DNA from 3 places in the Halobacillus sp. K22 genome. Region 2 is predicted to be linked to each of the others. Evidence: riboswitches for the same ligand, from Rfam matches in the RefSeq annotation. Region 2 holds a riboswitch; each other region holds the start of a gene.
The links. A riboswitch is a leader RNA that binds a small molecule or an ion and turns the genes downstream of it on or off. The one in region 2 is predicted to bind S-adenosylmethionine.
Positions count from the first base shown of each region.

Region 1 (6,162 bases), on a different contig from region 2:
TTTGAACACAAAAAGGAATTAGGTTTTCGCTATGACATTGCGGAACTAATAACGCCTATACTTGACTCACCCATCAATGACGCGGTGAAATTCTTTTCTGAAACATATGATATCCACTTAAAGCCGTCCAGTAATGTACAGAAAATATATGTCCATTCCGAAAATGAATCCGCCAATATAGAAGGAAATATTGGTTTTATCAATCTGCGGGGCGAACATAAGGATTCCTATGAAAGCCAATTAGCCCAACAGCTGGTGCATAGCAAAATCCATTATGACAGCCAGGCGACTTATGAAGACATCTCAAAAGAATATACCCATGTGGTATTAGCAACAGGCGATCCACAGGATACACAACAAATTCAGCCATATGACATAGCATTACCTTCCGCATTTGCCGGTGCTATCATCAAAGGGGATTTCGTCCGTAATGAGGTACATACCTGGTTCGATAATCGTTTTGCTCCAAAAGGTATGGGTTACTTGCTACCTCACTCCCAAACACAGGCGACTCTCGTGATCGTCTATCCGCAATATGAAGACGATTGGTTACAAAAAAGAAGTGAGTTCTGGAAAGAAATGGTGAAGCAAGCCTCCCATACCCTAAACCAGGAAATTATAATTGAAAAAGAATTTACGATCTCCGATTACATGGTAGGAAAGTGCAATTATCCACGAATCGGCAACACGTTTTTTGTGGGCAACTGTTTCGGAGCCACAACTCCATTCTTAGGTTTTGGTCAGACGGGATCTATTCTCAGTGGCATTTATGCTGCTCAGGATATCTGCGGGCTGGGGAATTATGAAGCCCTGTGTAAACTCCTCTATAAGGATTATGATGATTCCCTGGTACTCCGAAGAGCTATCGAAAGCCTGAGCAATCATCAACTGGATTTAGTGACTAAATCTCTTCACAATTCGATGGTGAAGAGAATTATCACCCAGCCGAATATGAGTGTTTTGAAAGGACTCAGCCACTTGTTGAAGCCTTTTACGTCCACATAACTAACACTTTCCCTTTTAAAATTGAAAAAGCCTGACTCCTTTTTTACGGGAGGTCAGGCTTTTTTGGTATAATTAAAAAATTCGCTAAAATCATTTGGTTAATTCATTATAAATAGAATCTAGCTGTTCTTCTAACTATTTTTTAGAAATTGAGCAGAAAAAAATGACAAAAATAATAATATTGGCAGGATTGACTCCAGGGGTTTTTGTTCAATTAAGAGCATTCGCTTTTTTGTTAACGTAGAGGTTCATGGAATACTAAGGTACAAGATACTAGAACCTAATATTGAAACATCAGTATGGTTTTTCGTATGTATACAAAGGAGGTACAGAAGTTACATGAATAAGCTCTTAAATTTTCTGTTTCTATGCTCAACCCCAAGTAAATAAACGGAAAGGTACACTGTAACCATCTGCTAAAGGTTTAGTCAGCGTGAGGAACCACATTTATCTTGACTGAAGGGGAGGTTTGAAACTAAGATCGCCTTAATCAACATATACACTTTGTGTTATTTTAAGTACATACTAATCAAATGGAATAATGTAAATGGGAGAGGAAAGAAGATGGATAATCAATATTTTGTAGGCTGGGGAACTCTCGCCTTGATAAATGCTGGGCTTGCTCAAGGAAAGAACAGGACGGGACTAAACTGGTTTTTTCTTTCTCTAATAATAGGGCCAATAGCCACACTAATACTTTTATTTGTGGAAAAAAGAAAGCAGATCGTACCTTGAGATAATGTGGTATTAGTGATCCACTAAAAGAGGGCGCTGGCTGAACAGGGGTCCATCACTTAATTCATTAACGGAGCAGGCTTGGTTAATAATCAAAGACAAATACTATACATAACTTACAAAAAAGCTTAGAGCCAAATCATCTCTAAGCTTTTTTGTATTCTATTTTTTTACATGTCTTAAAACACTTTTTAAAGGGTTCCTTCGATTTTCTAAGATATCACTTTCTTTTGTACAGATGCTTCAGTCACTTTCGGTTTGATATAAATAATACTTCCGATAAATACGGCTAGTACATTAAGGAATAGGGTCAAACCTACGACACCAGCGGCGTGCAGGGATTCATAGAACATTGCGTTAACGACAACTAGCACGGCAGTGGCAGCCAGCACAACGGCTCCTTTAACAGAGCGGTCGTTGGTAATCTTCCAATTTCCATAGTTGAAGGCAACGGTAAACAGGACCATGACAAGAATATTGACGCTCATTCCTACCCAAACCGGATGGATGTTCAAGAAGAAATCAGCCGGGTGCCAATTACTTAAGTGATACCAGGTTAATCCTGCTGCGAACCCGCCAAACAGGGAACCGAGGACGGCTCGTTTTGTGACAAGCGGCCAGAATAATGCGGCCACTACTGGTGCGAAAGTGGCCGAGTTTCTCATTGTCCAGGCGAGTACGTTCCACCAGGCAGATTGTTCTGTGCGCAGGAAGCCGAAGATGATCATGAGTCCTGTCAGCAACAGCAGCGACCATTTGGTGTATTTAACAAGCTGTTCTGGAGATGCACCAGGGAAAATGGCGCTTCCGACGTCTTTTCCAAGACTGGTTGCCCCTGAGAACTGACAAGGAGCACCCCACCCGAGAGCACATGCCCAAATGCCTAAGAAGAATAGGCCCACGAAAGGAGCAGGCAGTACTTCCATGAGATATTGGGGAAGAGCAACGAGTCCGAGACTTGCGTCAGGAACGACCGCAGCGGCTGACAAGCCAAATAGAATACCTAATAGAATAAAAGGAACACTCATCACTTCTGCAACAATTAAGCCTTTGCGACCTTCTTCAGGTGTTTTACAGGATAAGGCCATCTGAAAAGCGGCTTGCGCTAAAATCACGTTTACTAGGAAAGTGGCAAACCATACGAGGATCACTTGAAGGCCGGCGCCACCCCAATCAAACATGCTCGGCTGATCGGCTGCAAGCTGCTGTAATCCGGAGATGCCTGGGTTGATAAAGAAAGCCACAGTTCCAATAATGAACATAATGGCAAAAATAATCGTGTTCATGGTTTGTGTAAAGGCAACCGCCCACATACCGCCTGACTGCAAATAAACAAATAGTAAAATAGCCGTAAAAGCGACGGACAAGGATAACGAAACGCCGGTAAACACATGAAAGGCAGAAGCAAAAGCAATCGCTGTAGCGACGGACCACATTGGGAAGGCGAATGCTGTAATCGCACCTGATAAAGCTTTAGCACGTCTGCCGAATTGATCTCCGATTAATCCTGAGATCGTTACAACTAACTTTTCACGGAATGATTTAATTAATAATAGCGCAATCAGTAAGACTTGCAAGGTTTCGGCGACACCGTACCATATGGCTGAAATTCCTGTAAGATAGGAAAGTTCGACAATCGATATGTACGTTGAACCCGAGAAAAGGCCGGTTATACAAAAGGCCACCGTCCACCATCTAAATGTCCGTCCCCCTACGAAATATTGCTCGCCGCGGTTGGCTTTTCGTTTCGCAATATTACCCACGATGATGAGGGCGAGCGTGTATAATAAGGCGAGTGAAATCATCCAAATTCCATATGAACTCATGTTTGTACCTCCTTGTTGATTTTCCAAATGACTTCAATTTCTACGTTTGCATCCTTAAACAAGTTGTAAGCCGGGCAGCGTTTTTGAACGTGTTGAATAAAATCTTCTTCGTCTACTTCTTCCTGCGCAAATGTAACGTCCACCTTAAGCGTTGCCGTTTGAAAGTGGGGGCTCACATCAACGGTCCGAACAGTCCTCTGCGATCGATGGCTCCACTTGAAGAAGCCTCCAGCTTTTCAATGGTTAACTCTTTTTCCTTTGCCACCATTTCAACAACGATCATGAAACATCCGTTTAGCGATCCAATGATATATTCCATAGGAGTTAACGCTTCATTAGAACCGCCAAGCTTCTCAGGTTCATCAATCGTAAACGTAAAATCCCGAATGGCGTGCTCATTCTGAAACTGGCTGGTGCGCTTGCTTAGTGTGTCAATGGAACGTAATGCTGACTTCTTCTGTGTTTGCTGATCGACCATTTCATTTCCCTCCATTTTTGAATATAAAAAAACCCTTCTACTTTTCTGTAAGAAAAATAGAAGGGTTGGTTTGAACGTCCCGGCTCTTATCTTTCAGACAGAAAATGTCTGCTGGAATGAGCACCTTGTTTTTTAAACAGGTTGCCGCGGGATCAAAGGACCAGTTTCCTCCACCGCTCTTGATAAGAAGATTATGAATTTAACGAATATTCTACTTGTAAACTTAATCATCTGTCAACTGCTTTTTAGAAAATAGCTTTGGAAACAAGAAGAGACAGGGTGAGCGATCCGTTTAACGGTTGCCAGGTTTAGGAAAAAGAGTTTAACCCGCCTGACGTCTTTGTTCTTTTTGCCCAAGCTTACCGCCGAACTCATTTATGAAAATAGCCGCAAGGATCAAAATAATGCCGGTCCACTGGACAAGAGTGACCGTTTCTGAAAGGATCAGCATAGCTGAAATAATCGCCACCGGAAGTTCCACAGAGCTCAGCACATTAGCGAGCCGGCCTGAAATAAGGGGAGCACCTCCTGCGAAAAACAGGGGAGGTATAACGGCACCGACAAGCGCAATCCCAGCACCTATCGCCCATAAGCGCGTGTCCAGGACGGGAATGGTGGGGATGTCGCGGATGAACACAAGCATCACGAGCACTAAAGATCCTGTCACCATAAGAGAACTTCGCAATATAGGGTGGGAGTTGACAGCCACCTGACCGCTGAAAAAAATAAAGCCGGCATAGGCAAACCCTGACAGCAGTCCGAGTATAAGACCGATCGGGTGTAAATCCAGACCATCACCGCCTGTAAGTCCGGAAGCTAACACGACTCCTGTAAGTGTGACGGCCAATGAAATCAAGTGGAGGCGTTCGGGTGGAGTTTTCGTGAAAATCCATTCATACAGCATACCGATCCAAACAAATTGGAAAAGCAGAATAATCGCAATAGAGGCAGGGAGGTACTGCATAGCTCCGTAATAAAAAATACCCGTCAGTCCCACCGTGCTGCCCGTGGCGATAATTTTGACAAGATCTGATTTCTGAATTTCTTTAATACGAAGTCCTTTCCAAAGAGACAAGCCCCACAGGAAGACAAAGGCGGCGAGCATTTGGACTATATTTAACTGACCCAGGGAGTATCCGTATTGAAAGCCTGTTTTTACAAATATGGGGGTAAATCCAAAGCTTGCCGCCCCCAGGAAGACCAGGGTGATTCCTTTCCCATTCATTGCTTAAAACCTCCGATCCTAACGATCTGCTTCTATTATTCGACACACTGATGCTATTATTTCAAAGCCCCCTTGAAAACTCAATGTAAAAGAGGAAAATAATTCAAGTATGTCGTATTTTGAGGTGAATGCTTGCAAATCATAGCGATAAATGTAAAACGATTTTTACAGGGATTTTCTCCCTTTCGTCGAAATGATTGGTATAAGGAAATCACTATAAATCAGAAAAAAAGGGAGTGTTCGTGGGGATGTTCAAGAATAGTCTATTAAAGTTAATGCCGTATAAAGAGCAGGGTATGGTGGAAACGAATCTGGTCAATGTGATGAAGCGTTTGAAAATTGAGGATTTTACATTCAACTGGGACCGCAGCAGTTGTTATGTGGAATTTAGTTATAAAGAAGAGCCATATAAACTGGAACATTCGTTAGAAAAAGCGCGGAAACAAGGGATCATCTTAAAAAATGGGATGGATTGTTTAATAGAACTGACTCAGTCACTTGAAGATTTATGCGTAATTATTGACCGTGGCACCTATAAGTTCGAGACTTGGATATCCGGCATGAAGCAGCAAGAAGCTATGAATGAGACCCCTATTTATCAAGAAGAGTTTCATATCAGTTACAAATCTACCGGCGAACAGGCTAAAAAGGAAGTTTCCAAACAGGAATCTTCAGATCTGGAAGAGCCATCTTCTGATAGAAACGAACAGCTTTTCCCTTTTGGACCTGAACTGTCACTCAAAGATTTTTATTTAAATCAAATCACTCAAAGTGCGGAGCGGAAATTATAGGATAGTCAGCCAACTGATTTGTATAAGTATATAAAAAAGAACTCCCCAATCAGGAGTTCTTTTTTAATGGTCCTGCCAACCTCCATGTTAAATGTTGAAGAA
Region 1 is NZ_JBQQCN010000008.1:39,210-45,371, reverse strand. Features, by position in the region: gene ACTWPM_RS07895 (NAD(P)-binding protein) at 1-1,005, shown strand, start outside; gene ACTWPM_RS07890 (sodium:solute symporter family protein) at 1,953-3,566, opposite strand; gene ACTWPM_RS07885 (hypothetical protein) at 3,563-3,709, opposite strand; gene ACTWPM_RS07880 (OsmC family protein) at 3,739-4,044, opposite strand; SAM riboswitch class I at 4,128-4,233, opposite strand; gene ACTWPM_RS07875 (EamA family transporter) at 4,367-5,269, opposite strand; gene ACTWPM_RS07870 (hypothetical protein) at 5,518-6,060, shown strand.
Region 1: another riboswitch for S-adenosylmethionine. It lies ahead of ACTWPM_RS07880 (OsmC family protein); the one in region 2 lies ahead of ACTWPM_RS12245 (methionine ABC transporter ATP-binding protein).

Region 2 (6,162 bases):
CAGCTGTGGCTAAAGTCATTGCTGAGTACGCAATCGAATGTTCACTAAACAAGGTGTTTGGAACAGAGTTACTGGATTTCGCTGTCGATGAAGCTGTGCAAATCCACGGTGGATATGGATTTATGGCTGAATATGAAGTCGAAAGATTGTATAGGGATTCCCGGATTAATCGTATATTTGAAGGAACAAACGAAATTAACCGGATGATCGTCCCGGGAACGCTTCTTAAAAAAGCGATGAAGGGCGAACTGCCATTGCTTCAAAAAGCGCAGGCTCTTCAGGAAGAGATTATGACGCTTATGCCAGAAGAACCAGGCATCGAACCTCTGGAGCAAGAGAAATATTTATTAAAGAACGCTAAGAAAATTGCTTTACTTGCAGCCGGTTTAGCTGCTCAAAAATATGGTGAGAAAATTGAAAATGAGCAAGAGGTTCTTGTTAATATTGCCGATATTACTGGTGAAATATATAACATGGAGTCAGCTATTCTACGAACGGATAAAGCATTACAGAAAACCGGTGAAAGCAAAAACGAATTGAAGCTGCTTTACACGCAAGTTTACACTCAAGAAGCATTTAACCGAATTGAAGCCCACGCGAAGGAGACATTGATCGCTGCTGAATCAGGAGACTCCCTGCGAATGATGCTTGGTGCACTGCGTAAGCTTACTCGACATACTCCAATTAATGTGATTGCGAAGAAACGCGAAATAGCTGCCGCATTAATTCAAGCAGAGAAGTTTGTAGTCTAATTCATTTATTATATCCCTGCTTTGGACGTTCAAAGCAGGGATTTTTGTTTTTTCGAAGTAGAACTCGCCATTAAATTAGGTTAACCGATGAAATAAATATCTTCATTATGGTAAAATATAAAATATCAAAGGTAAGGAGTGACAGTTATGTCGGTAACCTTTTATTGGTACCCCAAATGTGGGACTTGCAAAAAAGCTAAACAATGGCTGGATGAGCAAGGTATAAATTATACCTCTGTACATATCGTGGAAGATCCCCCGAATGCTGACGAGTTGGAAAAACTAATCCAGCAAAGTGCTCAACCTGCTCGTAAGTTTTTTAATACGAGTGGTAAAAAGTATCGAGAATTGAATATGAAAGAAAAACTGAAGGATGCTACCCAGGAAGAAATGGTTGAGTGGCTGGCTTCAGATGGGATGTTAATTAAAAGGCCGATCGTCACTGATGGGAACAAAGTCACTGTGGGTTTCAAACCTGAAACTTTTCAAGAAGTCTGGGTACAGTGAGCAAAACATTGGAAATAAAAGCAGCTAGCTTTTATGTTTGTAATTGTTATAAAGTATATTTTATTTAATGGAGGGATTTCAATGAGTGTACCAAAAGATCTGCGTTACTCTGAAGAACACGAATGGGTTAAAGAAGAAGGCGGGAAAGTCCGTATCGGAATTACAGAGTTCGCTCAATCTGAACTGGGCGACATTGTGTTTGTAGAGCTTCCTGAAGTAGGGGATGAGCTTGAAGCAGATGAGCCATTTGGAAGCGTAGAATCTGTAAAAACTGTATCCGAATTATACGCTCCCTTAAGCGGTAAAGTTGTTGAAGTCAATGAAGAACTTGAAGACAGCCCGGAATTCGTAAATGAATCCCCGTATGATAAAGCGTGGATGGTTATTGTCGAACCAAGTGCTTCTTCTGAAATGGATGAACTAATGACATCCGATCAATATGAAGAAATGATTAATGAAGACTAAAGTCAAGCATTTACCATGAGCAATTGTACAGGCAGGGCTACATATATTCCTTGTCTGACATGATGGTGTATCATATTAATCATGTTCAGACCATGCCCCTTTGGCATGGTCTGTTTCTATATAGTGGGTGATAGAAAATGGATGGAGAAAGAATTGTAATCGTTGAGGGAATAACAGATAAGCGAAAAATCAAGAAAATTCTTGATGAAGATATAGAGATCATTTGTACACATGGAACCCTTGGTATTGAACGGATGGAGGAACTAATCTATGATTACAATCTTGATGGGCGCAGGGTGTATATTCTTGTAGATGAAGACGATTCTGGCTACAAATTAAGAAAACAGCTGACAGCAGAGCTCCCTCATGCCGTACACATCTATATTGATAAAGCATTTCGTGAAGTGGCAGCCACGCCAGAACCAGAATTAGCCAGAGCCTTATTAAACAGGCATTTCCACGTAAAGCCCATCTATCTCATTTAGGAGGATCATTGTGCAGGAAATAGATAACAAGTCAGCAGGTCACGAGTTAGAAGAACAAAAAACTGGATTGACATTCATCCATACTCCTTTTTGTGGGACCTGCCACTTGGCCAGAAAAATGCTTACGGCTATAGAGGCCACTTATAATAAAGAATTATTCAGGGAATGCAATGCTTCTCTGCATCCTGACTTAATGAAAACTTATCAAATAAAAAGTGTACCTTGTCTATTAATTACACATCACGGGGAAATAATAGAGAAAGTTTATGCCTTTCATTCTGTTCCTTTTATGTACGATAAACTTTCTGAATATGTAAAAAAATAAATGAATTACCCGGGAAATGACGAACGATTTTTCGTTATTTTAAAAGGGTTGACTCCTCCTTATCAAGAATTTATTTAACAAACAAAGGAGGAGTTAACAATGGTGGAATTCATACAAGATTGGGTTAAACAAGTGAATCAGAGAACAGATCTTTTGCCCAGTTGGCGGGAAAGAAGACTTAACGTAATTCTCCAGGTTGGCAATCATAGAATTTACATGTATATAGACCAGTCAGGGGTGCATCTCAAAACAGATCAACAGGAAAACGGACTAAATCTCATTCACCTGCAATCTTCCAGTACCATTATGAAAACTTTGTTTATGGGTGAACAAAAATTAACTTCTCTTCCCCAGGCGACGATTAAAGTTCAAGGGGCATACCGGAATATTTTGTTTATCGAATCACTCCTGTTATTGGCTAAATGAGTTCGCCCAGAGATTCTACAATGGATAAGAAATCTGCTTGATCACCGAATTGTGAATGGATAAAACCATCCTTGTTGATAATCACAGTAGTAGGTACACCTTCACTGTTGAACAAGTCATAGATCGTTCGACCATGGTCTTTAAGAGCAGGCTGAGATAAAAACTTTTCTGCATATTCCTCTGCCTCAGCTTCGCTCCGTTCACGGCCAGATACATTTATAGTAACCATCTTGACTTTCTGATGGTCCATTGTTTTATATAACTGCTCTTTCTTAGGTAAATCCTTCCCGCTGTCGGGGCACCATGAGGTCCAAAATGTAAGAACAATTACTTTTCCCAGATCCTCTGTAGTATTATAAGAGCCTTCCTTATTTAAATAAGGAAGTTCGAAACTTGGCGCATTCCTCAACGTGACCACTCCTTAATTGTTGACTTAATTTATAGCCCCATGCTAACATAATCATTAATTTAATAGCGACATCTTCACTTATCCAGAGAGGCGGAGGGACTGGCCCATTGATGCCCGGCAACCGGTTTATGCAGATGAACACGGTGCTAATTCCTGCAAAGTATTTTACTTTGGTAGATGAGAAGAGTGTTCTAAATGAACTCTTCTAATTTAAGGAAGAGTTTTTATTTTGTCGAATTTATAGGAATATTATCAAGTTGACACGAAATTCTAACAATGCTAGAATCCTCTTTATGGTACGTACACGTATTAAAGTGATAAAAAATTAAAATCTCTTATCCAGAGAGGCGGAGGGACTGGCCCGTTGATGCCCGGCAACCGGCAAGCTAAGACTTGGTAAGGTGCCAATTCCTGCAAGGTAATCCTTGTGAAGATGAGAGAACAGATAAAGATTGTTACGCTAACCTTTCTGTTCTCAAGCAGAGAGGTTTTTTTATTGGAGGGAAGACGACATGATTTCAATTAAAGGCTTATCTAAAGTCTTTCGAACGAAACATCAGGAGGTCCGTGCCGTCGACGACCTAAGTTTACAGATAAAAAAGGGAGAAATATACGGGGTTATCGGTTACAGCGGTGCTGGAAAAAGTACTTTCATAAGGTTGTTAAACCGCCTGGAAGATCCAACGGACGGCAAGGTCACCATTGATGAGCAAGATTTGACTTCTTTAAACAAAGGGAAACTGCGAGAGGCCCGGCAGGAGATTGGGATGATTTTTCAGCATTTTAATCTTTTGTGGTCTCGAACTGTTCACGATAATATCGCTTTTCCACTTGAAATAGCTGGTGTACCTAAAAGCGAAAGAACCAAACGTGTTAATGAATTAATAGACCTGGTAGGCCTTAGTGGACGAGGCAATTCTTATCCATCTCAGTTAAGCGGCGGTCAGAAACAAAGAGTAGGAATAGCTCGTGCGCTAGCGAATAAACCTAAAGTTCTTCTTTGTGATGAAGCTACTTCTGCTCTTGACCCAGAAACGACAGATTCCATTCTTGATCTATTAGTAGATATTAATGAGAAGCTTGGACTGACAATTGTACTCATTACCCACGAAATGCATGTAATCCGAAAGATCTGCCATCAGGTAGCAGTTATGGAACAAGGTAAAATTGTGGAACAGGGAGACGTACTTGATGTTTTCCTTTATCCAAAAGAACAGGTTACTAAGAAATTTGTCGATCAGGTAATGGGAGACCCTGAGCGGGAACATTCACTTCAACTTATAAAAGATACGTATAAGACTGGAGAGATTCTTCGTCTGCACTTCGTAGGTGAGAGCACCAATCAGGCTTTAATCAGTGAAGTTTCCAGGAAGTTTGTGTTAGATGTAAACATATTGCACGGAAAGATCACTCAAACCCAAAAGGGTGCGTATGGAACGATGTTTGTGCAATTCCTGGGTGATAAAGAAGAAATTACGCGTGCGATTGAATATATTCAATCCACCTCTGTGGAAGTGGAGGTGAGCCCGGATGATTAATCAATTTTTCCCAAACGTCACTATGGATGATTTAATAACAGCTACCAACGAAACGCTCTACATGACGCTTATCTCTGTAGCTGGAACGTTTGTTTTAGGTTTACTGTTAGGTTTACTTCTTTACTTGTCAGGTCCTGGGGGTCTGTGGCAGAACAAGATATTAAACTGGATTACTGCTTCAGTTGTTAACATATTCAGAGCTATACCTTTTATCATTTTAATTCTGTTATTATTCCCATTTACTGATTTTCTCATAGGCACTATTCGGGGCCCTAAAGCGGCACTGCCCGCGCTAATTATAGGTGGGGCACCGTTCTATGCACGACTTGTAGAGATTGCATTGAAAGAAGTAGATAAAGGTGTCATCGAAGCTGCTAAATCGATGGGGTCTAAATCTTCTACTTTGATTTTTAAGGTGCTGCTTCCAGAGTCAATGCCAGCCCTGGTTTCAGGGATTACCGTTACAGCTATTGCTTTAATCGGATATACTGCAGTGGCGGGGGCAATCGGTGCCGGTGGATTAGGTGACTTTGCCTATTTCTACGGCTTTCAGCGAAGCGACTTTGATGTTGTCTTTATTTGCACGATTCTCATTGTGATTATTGTTTTCATTTTCCAATTTATCGGGGACTTCGTTTCGAGAAAATTGGATAAAAGATAAAAATCCTAAATAAAATTAAAGGGAGAGAGTACTCATGAAAAAAATTACATTCGGTATTTTTACTTTATTATTTATTATCCTTTTATCAGCATGTGGTTCATCTGATGAAGGAAACTCAGGTTCGGAAGATAGCAGCAGCGGTGACGGCAGTTCTGAAGAAGGAACTACTGAAATAGCTGTTGGTGCTACAAGTGTCCCACACGCAGAAGTACTTCAAGAAGCTAAACCATTGCTTGAAGAGCAAGGAATTACACTGACCATTGAAGAATATCAAGATTATGTACTTCCTAACCAGGACTTAGCAGAGGGAAGAATTGATGCAAACTATTTCCAGCATATTCCTTATTTAGAAACACAAATGCAAGAAAATGATTATGACTTTGTAAATCTTGGCGGGATTCACATTGAACCTATGGGTATCTACTCTCAAAACATCTCAAGCGTTGATGAAGTTCCAGAAGGTACTACCCTGGTGATGAGCCGTTCAGTAGCTGACCATGGAAGAATTCTTTCGCTTCTTGAACGTGAAGGTCTGGTAAAATTAGATGAAAGCGTAGATAAAGTGGATGCTACTGTAGACGATATTGTTGAAAA
Region 2 is NZ_JBQQCN010000015.1:90,967-97,128, reverse strand. Features, by position in the region: gene ACTWPM_RS12280 (acyl-CoA dehydrogenase family protein) at 1-752, shown strand, start outside; gene ACTWPM_RS12275 (arsenate reductase family protein) at 900-1,259, shown strand; gene gcvH (glycine cleavage system protein GcvH) at 1,341-1,724, shown strand; gene ACTWPM_RS12265 (toprim domain-containing protein) at 1,862-2,209, shown strand; gene ACTWPM_RS12260 (thioredoxin family protein) at 2,220-2,534, shown strand; gene ACTWPM_RS12255 (hypothetical protein) at 2,634-2,960, shown strand; gene ACTWPM_RS12250 (TlpA family protein disulfide reductase) at 2,953-3,378, opposite strand; SAM riboswitch class I at 3,445-3,553, shown strand; SAM riboswitch class I at 3,702-3,809, shown strand; gene ACTWPM_RS12245 (methionine ABC transporter ATP-binding protein) at 3,882-4,907, shown strand; gene ACTWPM_RS12240 (methionine ABC transporter permease) at 4,900-5,568, shown strand; gene ACTWPM_RS12235 (MetQ/NlpA family ABC transporter substrate-binding protein) at 5,603-6,162, shown strand, end outside.

Region 3 (6,162 bases), on a different contig from region 2:
TCCACGGAATCCTCATCGGTTACATCTGCCTGCACAGCGATGGCTACTCCGTCTTTCTTTCTGATCTCTTCCACGGTTTCATTAGCCGGGTCCGGGTTTCTCCCATAGTTCACCACCACCCGCGCTCCTTCAGCAGCAAGCTGTTTACTGATGACTTTTCCAAGTCCTCTTGATCCACCTGTAACTAGTGCTATTTTTCCTTCTAATTTCATTAGCCTCATCCTTTCTCCTGTTCCCTTCCCTTTTGTTTAGGCAGTCATTCTTAAAATTTCTAATAGGATGGATGTAACATCTCAGACATATTTGTAAAAAAACCAAGGTATTAAAACCCCTGTCAACCATCTGACGCAGCTAATTTATACTACTAAATGATAAAAATTCCAGAAAGACATTTATTTTACTATTTTCATAGTAGTACTTAAATTTCCCCAAAATTAAAGATCTATCTGCTTTCACCGAAGCGATAATTTTCCCTAAGAGATGTTCATAGTTAAGCTCGCCTCTTTCTTGCTAAAAAAATCCAATATTATTACAAAAACCAGATGATAGGATGTAATTGTTCCAAAAACATAACTTTCAAGGAGGAATTCGAGTATGAAAGGCAAATCATTGATTCTATCAGGAGCTCTTGCACTATCACTACTAGCTTCTCCAGCTACTTCTCTCGCATCTTCAGGAGACACCGAGTCTCATAAATTCCAGCAAGGAAATGTTCATATAGAATATGTGGTGAACTGGGTTCAACAAAATGAAGAAGCTTTAAAGAGTCAAAATATCCAACAAGTAGATATTCAGTCTCTTCTGGAGCAATTCCAAACTCAGGCTCAGCCTGAAGAGACACCTGAACAGCCAGAAGCCCCAGTTCAGGAAGAACCTGTGAAGGAAGAACCAGCAGAACCTGCTCAGCAAGCACCTGAAGCTCAGCCTGAACAGCAGGAGCAGCCGTCCGAACAGGCCGTTCCTCAAGAAAATACCACAGATCAAGCCGACCAATCTGAAGTCTCAGATTTTGAACAGCAAGTCGTCGAACTGACCAACCAGGAACGTGCGAAGCAGGGACTAGAACCTCTCGAACTTGATACAGAGTTAAGTGCTGTCGCGGGAGACAAGTCTCTTGATATGCAGAAAAATGACTACTTTTCCCATACAAGCCCAACCTACGGATCTCCGTTTGATATGTTAAAAGAATATGGCATCGACTACCGTACGGCTGGTGAAAATATCGCTATGGGCCATACTTCTCCTGAGCAAGTAGTCCAGGGCTGGATGAATAGTGAAGGTCACCGTAAAAACATCATGAATCCGAACTTCACACACATCGGGGTCGGTTATGTAGAAGACGGAAACTACTGGACACAAATGTTCATTGGTAAATAAATAGATCTACGCATATTAGCCATCGGGATTACAGATCCCGGTGGCTTTTTCTTATAGCGGGTGCGTACCCGTAGCCCCACTCTATTGCGTCATGAACCTACCTTATTGCGCCGCCCCCTACCTGCAATTAGGTGTGCTGACACGGAAAGCGAGTCTTTAACAACCTCTTTAGTACCAGCCCTCTCTGGGTAAAAACAACTGCAATATCTAGCACATTCATTTGTAAAAATATAGAATAAAGCGATTGACTATACATACGTACCCAGGGTATATTTTATCTGTATCTATTAAAAGTTTTTTTCTTGAAGGGAGAAAAATATGAAACGTACAACATTCGCTTTAGGGAGTCTCATCTTTGCCTCAGTTCTATTGTTAGGTGCTTGCAGCAATGCTGAGCAGACCAATGATTCGCCAAAAAGCACGGAAAGTGCTTCTTCAGAATCCACTCACGATGAACATGCAGGCATGGACCATTCCGGTTCGGGTGAACTGCCTGAAGGTTTGCACAAAGCGGAAAACCCAGCCTATCCTCCAGGGAGTAAGGCTGAGATTAACGCTGAGCATATGCCTGGAATGAATGGAGCAGAAGCAACGATAACAGGAGCCTATCAAACCACCGCTTACAGCGTATCTTATACATCCTCTACCACTGGTGACAAAGTGGAGAATCATAAATGGATCATTCATGAAGAAGTAAAAGATCCCTCCAAGAAAAAGTTAGATCCAGGTTCAGAAGTAACCGTGAATGCAGACCATAGTGACGGAATGAGTGGAGCTAAAGCCCAAGTGGAATCTGCCGAAGAAACAACGGTTTATATGGTGGACTATACAGACACGGACAGCGGACAAGAAGTGACCAATCATAAGTGGGTTACAGAAGCCGAATTATCTGCTAAATAGAAATTACAGCCCCCCGTCAATCGGGGGTTTCTTAATGACTATTTTACACTTATATAAAACTATATCCTCTCTCTTCCTACGCGCGTTCACAATATCTTAACAAATGCCCTGACCCTTGTTCTATCCACTTTCATGACTTTTTTTCTTTTTTATATTTGGAAAACACAGAAAATTACCTTGCAAATAGACTGAATATTACGTAAAATCAATCATAATTTATAATAATAAACTATAAGGAAGTGAGCGTAATGCAAACTCAATCGGTGAGTACTTTATATAACGTATGCCCTCTTTGTCATGGAACTGGAAAGTATAAGGAATATGATGATGGTAAAGCCAATTTAATTGTTGATCATTACCAGCGTGTTAACTATGCGAATGAGACACTTGCCTGGAAGATGGCCGTCGAAGAAACCAGTTACATGAAGAAATGCGCGAAGTGTCATGGAAAAGGGAACGTCCTGAACAAAGAAGGCGAACAAATGTTTAAGCAGCTTCAGCAATATGCATAAAATCATTTCCCCCCTGTCTTTAGGTGGACTGGGGGGTTAAATGATCTTTTTCAAACAAAGTATCAGTTTTAGAAAAATTATTTTTTTCTGAAAACTCTCTTGATTCTTGAATTGTTTTCCTGTATTGTAAATCGCAAGCGAAATGATAACCGCCTAATTTTTGAAAGAAATTTTTAGTAATTTTTAATATCATTCTTGATTTAAGCATACCTTTCATGTAAAGTGTTCAACAGTTGCTTTTCCAAAAATTACATAATAATAAAACTTATCCAGAGAGGTGTAGGGACTGGCCCTTTGATACCTCAGCAACCAGCCATTGGCACGGTGCTAAATCCAGAAGGTAGTAGTTATACCTTGAAGATAAGGAGACTCTTTATACATAAAGGACCTTCTTCTTCAAGGAGGTCCTTTTTTATATCCATTTTTTTACGAAGGAGATGATCACCATGGCACGGAACAGGATTGAAACGATACTAGCCCAGCTAGGAAATAACAGTGATGAAGAAACAGGGGCTGTGAATCCGCCCATCTATTTATCGACCGCTTATCAGCATAAATCACTCGGGGTATCCACCGGATATGATTATACCCGCACGAAAAACCCGACACGCCATCTTCTCGAAGAAGGCATGGCCCAGCTTGAAAACGGCGATCAAGCCTTCGCCTGCAGTTCAGGAATGGCAGCTATTCAGTTGATCCTCTCCCTGTTCCGTGCAAACGAAGAATTGATCGTCGCGGAAGATATCTACGGCGGGACATACCGGTTACTCGAACACTATGCAGATGCTTATCAAATTCATTCGACCTACTCCGATTTCACGGATGTCGAGAGTGTCATTACTGAGAAAACAAAAGCTATCTTTCTTGAAACGCCGACTAATCCGCTGTTGCAGGAAGTGGATATAGAAGAAGTTTCAAAGATTGCTAAGAAACACAACCTCCTGCTCATTGTCGATAACACATTCTTAACGCCTTATCTTCAGCAGCCGCTGGATTTAGGAGCGGACATTGTGATCCACAGCGCTACCAAATATATTGGCGGGCACAACGATGTATTAGCCGGTGTGGTCGTCGCCAAAGGAGAAGAGATTTGTGAGAAGCTCGCTTTCTTCCAAAATTCATCAGGTGCTGTCCTCTCCCCTTTTGACTGTTGGCTCTTAATACGTGGATTAAAGACCCTGCCGCTTCGTTTCGATAAACAGCAGGCGAATGCGAAGGCCATTGTTGAGTTTCTAAGAAACGATCCGGGCATTAGAGAAGTCTTTTATCCTGGAAAAGGAGGAATGATCTCTTTCCGAGTTGAGGATCCTTCCAGTATCTCTGAATTTCTTGAGAATTTGTCGGTCATCTCTTTTGCCGAAAGTCTCGGAGGAGTGGAAAGCTTCATTACGTACCCGGCAACGCAGACCCATGCGGATATTCCAAAAGAAGAACGGGAAGAACGCGGAATCTGCGACCGGCTGCTTCGCTTCTCCGTAGGTACAGAACATGAAGAAGATCTGATTGAAGATTTGAAGCAGGCTCTCTCTGCTATTCAAAAGGAGGAAATACAATGAGGCCAGAAAACGATCAGTTGGAAACTCGTTTCATCCATGGTTCTGCGAATAATCGAAGTCATCAAGAACCGGCTACAGGTGCTGTGAACGTCCCGATTTACTTATCGTCCACTTTCCATCAGGAAAGCTTCGATACGATGGGCCCCTATGATTACAGCCGGTCCGGCAATCCAACGAGACAGGTGCTTGAAGATACGATCGCTAACTTGGAAGGCGGCGCGCGCGGCCTCGCCTTTTCCTCAGGAATGGCAGCTATCTCCTCTGCCTTTATGCTGCTTTCCGCCGGGGACCATGTACTTGTTTCCAAAGATGTCTATGGCGGCACATTCCGGTTAATTACCGAAATGCTCGGTAAATACAATATCGATCACACTTTCGTTAATATGACTGACCTTAACGAAACGAGCCGAGCAATCCAGTCCAATACAAAAGTCATTTATGTAGAGACCCCTTCAAACCCTTGCTTAAATATTACAGATATTGAAGGAGTGGCAAAGCTTGCTAAAGCCCATGGCTGTTTAACCTTCGTGGATAACACATTCATGACACCGCTCTATCAGAACCCGCTTGAGCTAGGCGCCGATATTGTCCTGCATAGTGCCACCAAGTTTTTATCCGGGCACAGCGATATCATTGCAGGGCTCGCCGTTACTAAAAATGAAGAACTTGGAGAGAGACTCGCTTTTATTCAAAACTCCTTCGGTTCCATTCTTGGCGCTCAGGATTCCTACCAGCTGATCCAGGGGATCAAGACACTCGGGGCCCGGTTGAAGCAATCGTCGGATTCGGCATTGAAGATCGTCTCTCACCTGCAAGATCACTCACTTGTGGAAGAGGTTTACTATCCAGGTCTTTCCCACCACGCCGGTCATCCGATCCACCGGAGACAATCTACCGGAGCAGGGGCCTTACTTTCTTTCCGGCTGCCGGATAAAGAAGCGGCCAAAGCGTTTGTGGAGCAGATCCGCCTCCCTGTCTTTGCTGTGAGCCTGGGTGCTGTGGAATCGATTCTATCCTATCCGGCCACCATGTCCCATGCGGCAATGCCGGAAAAAGAACGAGCGAAACGAGGCATTACCGATGGTCTGCTCAGGCTTTCTGTTGGTCTTGAGCACCCTGGTGATTTAATTGAAGACATTGAACAAGCTTTACAGGCAGCTGCCCGAACCAGACAGAAAGTCAGCGTGTCCCTGTAAAAAGGGCATTAGCTTTCAAATAAAACTACTATTACAAAATGGAAAGGTTGTTGAATGAAATGAAACGATCATTAGAACAGAGATTACAGGATGGACCCGTTATTTGTGGAGAAGGATACCTATTTGAACTGGAGCGTCGCGGCTATTTACAGGCCGGTTCCTTTGTACCCGAAGTAGCCCTTGATAACCCACAGGCACTAAAGCAAACGTATCGTGACTATATGCTCGCAGGCTCCGACGTCGTCTTAGCCTTTACTTATAACGGGCACCGCGAAAAGATGAGAATCATCGGCAAAGAAGAGTTACTTGAGCCACTTAACCGCCAGGCCATCCGTCTAGCCAAAGAGGTTGCGCAGGAGCACCCGGAGGAAGAAGCACTCGTAGCCGGGAACATTTCTAACACGAACTTGTTCAACCCGGATGATCCTGAAGCTGTTGAAAAAACAAGAAGCATGTTTGCAGAAATGATCGGCTGGTGTAAAGAAGAAGGCGTGGACTTTGTGAACGGGGAAACCTTCTATTATTATGAGGAAGCACTGATTGCCCTTGAAGAAATCCAAAAACAAGGTCTTCCTGCCGTCATCACATTCGGACTGATGGGCGAAAATATCCTAAGGGACG
Region 3 is NZ_JBQQCN010000025.1:28,588-34,749, forward strand. Features, by position in the region: gene ACTWPM_RS16185 (SDR family NAD(P)-dependent oxidoreductase) at 1-212, opposite strand, end outside; gene ACTWPM_RS16190 (CAP domain-containing protein) at 595-1,377, shown strand; gene ACTWPM_RS16195 (YdhK family protein) at 1,696-2,277, shown strand; gene ACTWPM_RS16200 (hypothetical protein) at 2,526-2,789, shown strand; SAM riboswitch class I at 3,052-3,156, shown strand; gene ACTWPM_RS16205 (methionine biosynthesis PLP-dependent protein) at 3,236-4,345, shown strand; gene metC (cystathionine beta-lyase) at 4,342-5,541, shown strand; gene ACTWPM_RS16215 (homocysteine S-methyltransferase family protein) at 5,601-6,162, shown strand, end outside.
Region 3: another riboswitch for S-adenosylmethionine. It lies ahead of ACTWPM_RS16205 (methionine biosynthesis PLP-dependent protein); the one in region 2 lies ahead of ACTWPM_RS12245 (methionine ABC transporter ATP-binding protein).